Regions from separate parts of the Paenibacillus sp. DP01 genome, predicted to be linked through region 2. Evidence: riboswitches for the same ligand, from Rfam matches in the RefSeq annotation. Region 2 holds a riboswitch; each other region holds the start of a gene.
What was found. Region 2 has a riboswitch for cobalamin ahead of cobJ (precorrin-3B C(17)-methyltransferase). Riboswitches for the same ligand answer to the same signal wherever they lie in the genome.
Positions count from the first base shown of each region.

Region 1 (2,203 bases), 2.0 Mb from region 2:
CTGAACGTTTCCTATCTGCTATGCCTCCCATGATGGAACCACGTCTGCGAGAACTTCACTTTGGCGAGTGGGATGGAAAAACGTATGACATGCTTAAGGATGTGGCGTTGTATCGCGCTTGGATTGATGAGCCGCAACGAATCACCCCGCCTGGAGGAGAGTCCTGGGTCCATTTTGTGAATCGTCTGCGTGAATTCCTTGACTCTCTGTTTGCGTGGCGCATTGCTTTGAAGGTTCAGCCAATAGAGTCGAATGCTGCACCGCCCTCTGTTTTGGTTGTCACGCATGGTGGAGTAATTCGCCAATTGGTTTGTATGCTGATACCAGGTCATGATTTTTGGAGTCTGAATCCAAAACCGGGAGAAGCGATTAGGCTTCAGTTAAGGCTGGCAGGACTGCACAATTGTATAGCAAAATTGCTTTTTCACTAGGGTAGTTGTGGCGAATCAAGCAGCTGTTTGGGTTGTAAGCTAACTCTTTTTAACCTATAATCATCAAGTAAAAGAACGGCTTGACTACACTACATCAAATATCCAGCAGACGAGGTCGGCGCCGTGTGAGGGAACTTGCTTTTCTTCATTGCGCTGTTAAAAGGGAAGTCGGTGTGAGTCCGACGCGGTCCCGCCACTGTAAATGGAAACATGCTCATTAGCCCTGTTACATGTGCCGCCAAGCATGTGAAAGAATATCAGGGCATGCCTCTTCCATAAGTCAGGATACCTGCCCGTCCGCCTGTCACCATAATCCTTCGAGGAAAGGATGACGTGTTCGCAGTGACTGTCCATGCGGAAAGAAGCTGCCCGCCTGCGCACGATCTGTGCTAACGTGACCCCTGTATCCTGATATGAGGATGCGGGGGTTTTTGATAGGAAAAGAAGGCTGGAATGAGGAAAATATCGGATGATGTTCAAGTAACGCTCTTAACGATTTTTGTATGAAGGGGTGCAAATCATGGCAGGCAAAAAAATAAAGGTATGGACAACAGGTCTATTGGCGCTGATATTGGCAGTTGTGCTGAGTGCATGTGGCGCGAATGGAAAAAATGTAGAAAATAAAGAGGGCCAAGCTTCTTCACAGCAGCCGGGACAGACCGTAACCGCACAAGAGCCTCCGGGCAAAACGGTTTACCCGCTAACGGTTAAGGATGCAACAGGACAGGAATTTACATTTAAAAAGGCACCGGACAAGATTGTTTCCGTCTCCCCGGCAGAAACTGAAGCGCTGTTCGCTATCGGATTGGATAAGGAAATTGTTGGTGTATCCGACTACTCTGATTACCCAGAGGCAGCTACGAAAAAGCCTAAAGTGGGCGGTATTATGAAACCGAACGAAGAGGCGATCATTGCTGCGAACCCGGAAGTTGTTTTTGCAGGAATTTCACTTAGTGAACAGGCTACGACTAAGCTGCGTGACATGGGAATTATGATTTTTAAAACGGAACCGAAAACCGTTGAAGATGTCACAGCTAACATCGAATTGTATGGGAAAATCACCGATCATCAGAAAGAAGCGAGAGCGGTGACCGACAAGATGAGAGCAGATGTAGCGGAAGTGAAAGAAGGAGTTAAAAATATCGGCAAAGGGCAGAAGCTACGGGTATACGTCGAATTTTCACCAGGCTGGACAGTGGGTAAAGGCGAGTTTATGGACGAACTGATCACATTGGCGGGCGGCGAAAACGTGGGTGCCACGCAGAAGGGCTGGTACCAAATCAGTGAGGAAAATATTATAGCTGCCAACCCTGACGTGATTTTATACAGCAAAAGTGTGAAGGATGACAAAACAGGCCAGTCCCTCGGCGATATCATAAAAGCTCGTAGTGGATGGGATCAAATATCGGCTGTTCGTAACAATCGTGTATTTGCCGTGGATGATAATTTGATTAGCCGTCCAGGTCCACGCGTAACAGAAGGACTCAAGGAAGTAGCCAAGGGCGTGTACCCTGAAATTTTCAAATGAACCGTAGACTGATCGGTTTTGGGGGGACTGGTCTTGTCTTGCTGCTGCTGACGCTGCTGCTCTGTCTTGGCATCGGCTCGGTCAGTCTTCCGGTCAGCCAGATCACAGGTATTTTGATCAACCACCTACCGTGGTTAGATGATACGTTTACACCGGATTGGAATACATCTGCAGAGCAGATTATTTTGAAGGTCAGACTGCCAAGAGTGTTACTGGGAATGTTGGTCGGAGCAGCGCTGGCGCT
Region 1 is NZ_CP173059.1:1,589,828-1,592,030, forward strand. It holds gene ACH59B_RS06840 (histidine phosphatase family protein) at 1-431, shown strand, start outside; cobalamin riboswitch at 527-743, shown strand; gene ACH59B_RS06845 (ABC transporter substrate-binding protein) at 952-1,959, shown strand; gene ACH59B_RS06850 (iron ABC transporter permease) at 1,956-2,203, shown strand, end outside.
Region 1: it holds a riboswitch for cobalamin, as region 2 does, so the genes downstream of both, ACH59B_RS06845 (ABC transporter substrate-binding protein) here and cobJ (precorrin-3B C(17)-methyltransferase) in region 2, are expected to answer to the same signal.

Region 2 (2,203 bases):
ATTCCAGCTCGCCATCATCACCCGCTACCTCGGCGAGCAATGCCATCTGCCGAGCAGTGAACTTCTTGTTTCCCACGCCAGGGGAAACCCCCACCTCAAACAGCGCAGGCTTGCCAAAGCCGCCTGACGCCTTCCCAGTCGTAGCCACCGTTGCTGTTCCGACGGCGCTCTGGGCGGCAGGCGCTTGCCCGCTCCAGCGAGCATTGGCTTCGCCCGGCAGCTTGCCGCCGACAGCTAGGCGGCTTAGTGCCTCTGCTGCCAGCGATGCTGGAGCCGCTCCGGTTGGCTTCGCGGGCGCAGCCTGCACGGTAGCCATCGCTTGCGGGCGTGCCTGCGTGGCAACCGCAGCGCTGCTCGCGGAAGGCTCGGGAGACGCAGTCAGAGCTCCACCTCCCTGCGGTGTATCCAGCGCGCGATCCTCTTGCGCGCCCAGCGACCACGGCTCCGCTTCCGTGCGAAGCCGCTGATGCGGTTTGAGCACTTGCTCGGTCGCGTCCAGCGTGTATTTGCGCTGATAGCCGCGCGGAGTCACGATTAACCCGTCATACACTGTCGTCGAGGAATTGCCGATGATTACGGTCGTCAGCATCCCGATATCATGGTTAAGCATATCTTCCAGCGTCGTTACAATAACCTGCTGACGTTCACGATAAGCACTCTTCACCAGTCCAACTGGAGTTTGCGGATCACGGTAACGGAGCAAAATGGACTGCGTCTCCACAATCTGGCGGGTACGTCGACCACTGCGCGGATTGTATAAGGCAATCACAAAATCAGCCGAAGCCGCAGCTTCTACACGCTTCACGATCGTTTCCCACGGGGTCAGATGATCACTCAGACTGATTGTGCAAGCATCATGCATAACCGGCGCTCCCAACAACGAAGCACAGGATTGAATAGCCGAGATCCCCGGCACAACTTCTACCTCAACCCCGTCCTCGCGACGCCAGCCTTTTTGCATCAGCACTTCGTACACCAGCCCTGCCATGCCATAGACCCCAGCATCTCCACTAGAAATGACGGCTACCTTCTTACCCATCTCTGCTTGGCGAACCGCCTCCTGCGCACGGCTCACTTCTTCTGTCATCCCTGTGCGTACAATCTCCTGTCCGTTCAACAACGGACGAATCAAATCAACATAGGTATTGTAGCCGATAATGACCTCACTTTCGGCCAGCGCATCCAACGCCCGTTTTGTGATATGTTCCATATCTCCTGGTCCAAATCCAATCACCAGCAATTTTCCTAATGGGCTCATCGTGCTCCTCCTATCATCCTTTTCAGGGCAGCTATACTATCTATTTCAATAATTTGTGGCATCCTTTAACTCAAAAAAACCCCATCCTGCCCGGATGGGGTTCCTATGTACGTATCTCTCTTACCAGACGAAACAGCGTAAGAAGACAGTTCTTGTCTTCCTCCTATCTGCCGTTGTTTTCCATCTGTTTTGTTTACGCTTCAAACGCTGCTGCACGTTCATATCCACGCAAACCTGTAACCAACATGGAAAAAGCAACGTGTGCCTGATTTCCTGATTTCGTACACCCATCCTCTCCGCGAAGGTTAACGGTGCATACAGATCAAGGTAGGTCTCCTGGCTTGGCATCAACGGATTCTCTCGTCTTCCCCGTTTTGTACGAGTGACCATTTAAAAGAACCCTCTTCCTTACAGTGGCGGGACCGCTCGGGACTTGCACCCGATTCCCTGTTACCCTTTGCTCAACCGCAAAGGCACCTTGTCTGTCCGCTATTTGATTATGGGTCTTATCATAACCTTGCCTCAATCAGTTGTGCAAGCACGAAAAAAGCTTTATTTCAAGTTCTCTGCTTTATTTTTCAACATATGCAGCAGTTCATCCGGGTCCGCAGATATACTCAGTAGCGCTGGATGATCAGCTCCGGTAAACCCTTCCTGCACGCTATGACGTACCATTTCTACCAACGGGTCAAAATATCCATTCACATTCAGCAGCCCAATGGGCTTGCGATGTATACCGATTTGCGCCCAGCACAATACCTCGAACAGCTCCTCAAAGGTTCCCAAGCCTCCCGGAAGGGCTATAAACGCATCGGCCATCTCGCTCATCGCCGCTTTACGTTCATGCATGCTTGCTACCTCAATAAACTCGGTAACTCCCCGATGAATGATCTCTGCATCGAATAACAGGGTGGGCATAATGCCGGTGACCTGACCGTCACCCGC
Region 2 is NZ_CP173059.1:5,357,677-5,359,879, forward strand. It holds gene cobJ (precorrin-3B C(17)-methyltransferase) at 1-1,258, opposite strand, end outside; cobalamin riboswitch at 1,567-1,754, opposite strand; gene ACH59B_RS23625 (TIGR00730 family Rossman fold protein) at 1,811-2,203, opposite strand, start outside.

Region 3 (2,203 bases), 240 kb from region 2:
GGCATCCTTCTGCCAGCCATCCTTCGTCAACAACTGCTCCGCCGTTCCGTCCAATGCTTTGCGCTCAATCTTACCGAAGGGAAGAATGCTCGGAAACGGGCTGCTTGCTTCCGTACCGAAGCCTCTCATGACGGCGCTCACAATGGATGCGCGCGGAATCAGACTGTCCACCACCTTACGGTTGGTTGCATCCTTGAACACAGGTGATTCCATGTTGTACACAATCATATGGGTGCGCAAGGATGGAGCCGACAGCACTTGTAGCTTGTCGTTCTTTTTTAATACCTCTGCGTTATCTACCGGAATATCCGTCGCTACATCCACCTCACCAGATTGCAACGCCATCAGGCGCGAATTACCGTCCGTAATGAATTTCATCGTCGCTTCGGCCAATCGCGCCTTTTCGCCCCAGTATCCGTCATAACGCTCGACGACCAAGGATTGATCCTTGTTGAAGGCTTTGATTTTAAAGGCACCTGTCATCGCAGGGTAGCTTTGCTCATCTTTCATGGATGCCACATCCAGTACAATCGTTGACGGATCAGCCAAATTGGATACCAGCGCTGCATTCGACTGGTTTGTCGTAATTTTCAGCGTCAGCGGACCAGTTACATCAATGGACTTCACATCCAGTAAATCCTTCGCCAGATGGCTTTTTTCGATTGAGCGCAGCAAAGATGCTTTTACACTTACTGCATCCATGCTCTTTCCATTATGAAACGTGACCTTATCCTGCACGCTGAACGACCACACATTAGGACTATCATGCTTCCATTCCTTGGCTAGCCAAGCTACAGGTTCCAGTTTTTCATTCAAACGAATGAGTGTCTCACCGGCACCGGAACGCATCACGTCCCAGCTATTATCTCCATGCGGATCGACGCCGGACGGTTTCCACGTATACGCCATCACCAGCTTTTTATCTGCTCGAGTCTGTTGTGCAGACGTGTTCTCACCCTTGCCCGAGCTATCCTCCGTCTTCGTGGCTGCGCCACATCCCGAAAGAGTCATAACTGCCATCAGCAGCAGCAATCCTGTACATATGAACCATGAACGCCTATTACGATTGCCTATCATCCCACATTTCCCCCTCTATCTTGTAAAATCGTATAAACCTAACGCAAAACGCGAAAAAGCATTCCCGACCACTTGATCAGCAGTCAGAAATGCTTTCATTATAAAATGTCAAAACTCACCTCAAAGCCAGCTCCAAGAACATAGAAGGGATCAGATCGGTTTCAGACATTCCGTATGCAGCACGCCTAACCACCTCCCCAGCATCCCGTGGGTCTGACAGTGATGTCAAAACAGGCAGGTCTCCTGACTCCAAGCGTATCTTTCAGGCCTTCCCGGTTCCTCACAGTTCCAGTGGCTTGTTCTGAAAGCTCCAGCAGTACCCTGCTGATGCCTGTATACAGTGGCGGGTCCGTGTCGGAATCTACCGAACTTCCCTTTTAAGTGAACACGCTCAACAACTATCTACATCGTCTCTACGAAACTTCGTATATAGAGTTGTCCGGCTCACACCTGTTTTCTTCCTTTATTCCTTTTTATTACGATTTAGGATTATCTTATTTTGTTGCTACTGGCTTGTCAACAAATGTTGCGTAATAATTTAAATTTGAATGATATAGTGTGAATCAAGGCCAAGGCTATTCATTGCTTGCGCGCAATTGAAGGTATGTCTTAACGTTGCGTGCACACAATTCACGTGTTAAAATTAGGTATAGAGATAACCACCGTATCCGTATACTAAAAAGAGCCTTCGCCGCTCCAACGGCAAAGACTCTTAGGACTTGAAAGGCTGTGGATCACCACCACGGCGCGCTGCATAACTGAATGTTATTGCGAACGAAACCCACCGTTAGGGGCCAACCTAATTACGCGGTGGGTTTTCGCTTGTTCCGAAATTTCCGACGCAGCCAGCGATAAAGCTTACGAATACTAAACACCAGGCTTAGTAACGTAACCATCCAACGCAGCACATCATAGCACGACACAAGGTTGACCATCGGCTTCACCCCCTTTCGGGAAGCTGCGCCGTGGTCCGAAAACATCCACCACTATCCAAAGTCCTTAAGGTAGATTATACCATGCCTCTTCCTACCACTCGAAAATCCAAACCCCGATCTTCATACAGAAAGAGGGTTTTATCAATAATTTCATGCTGCTTAATAAATAACTAGTTCTGGATAACCCCATC
Region 3 is NZ_CP173059.1:5,598,304-5,600,506, forward strand. It holds gene ACH59B_RS24685 (ABC transporter substrate-binding protein) at 1-1,077, opposite strand, end outside; cobalamin riboswitch at 1,293-1,498, opposite strand; gene ACH59B_RS24690 (hypothetical protein) at 1,881-2,012, opposite strand.
Region 3: it holds a riboswitch for cobalamin, as region 2 does, so the genes downstream of both, ACH59B_RS24685 (ABC transporter substrate-binding protein) here and cobJ (precorrin-3B C(17)-methyltransferase) in region 2, are expected to answer to the same signal.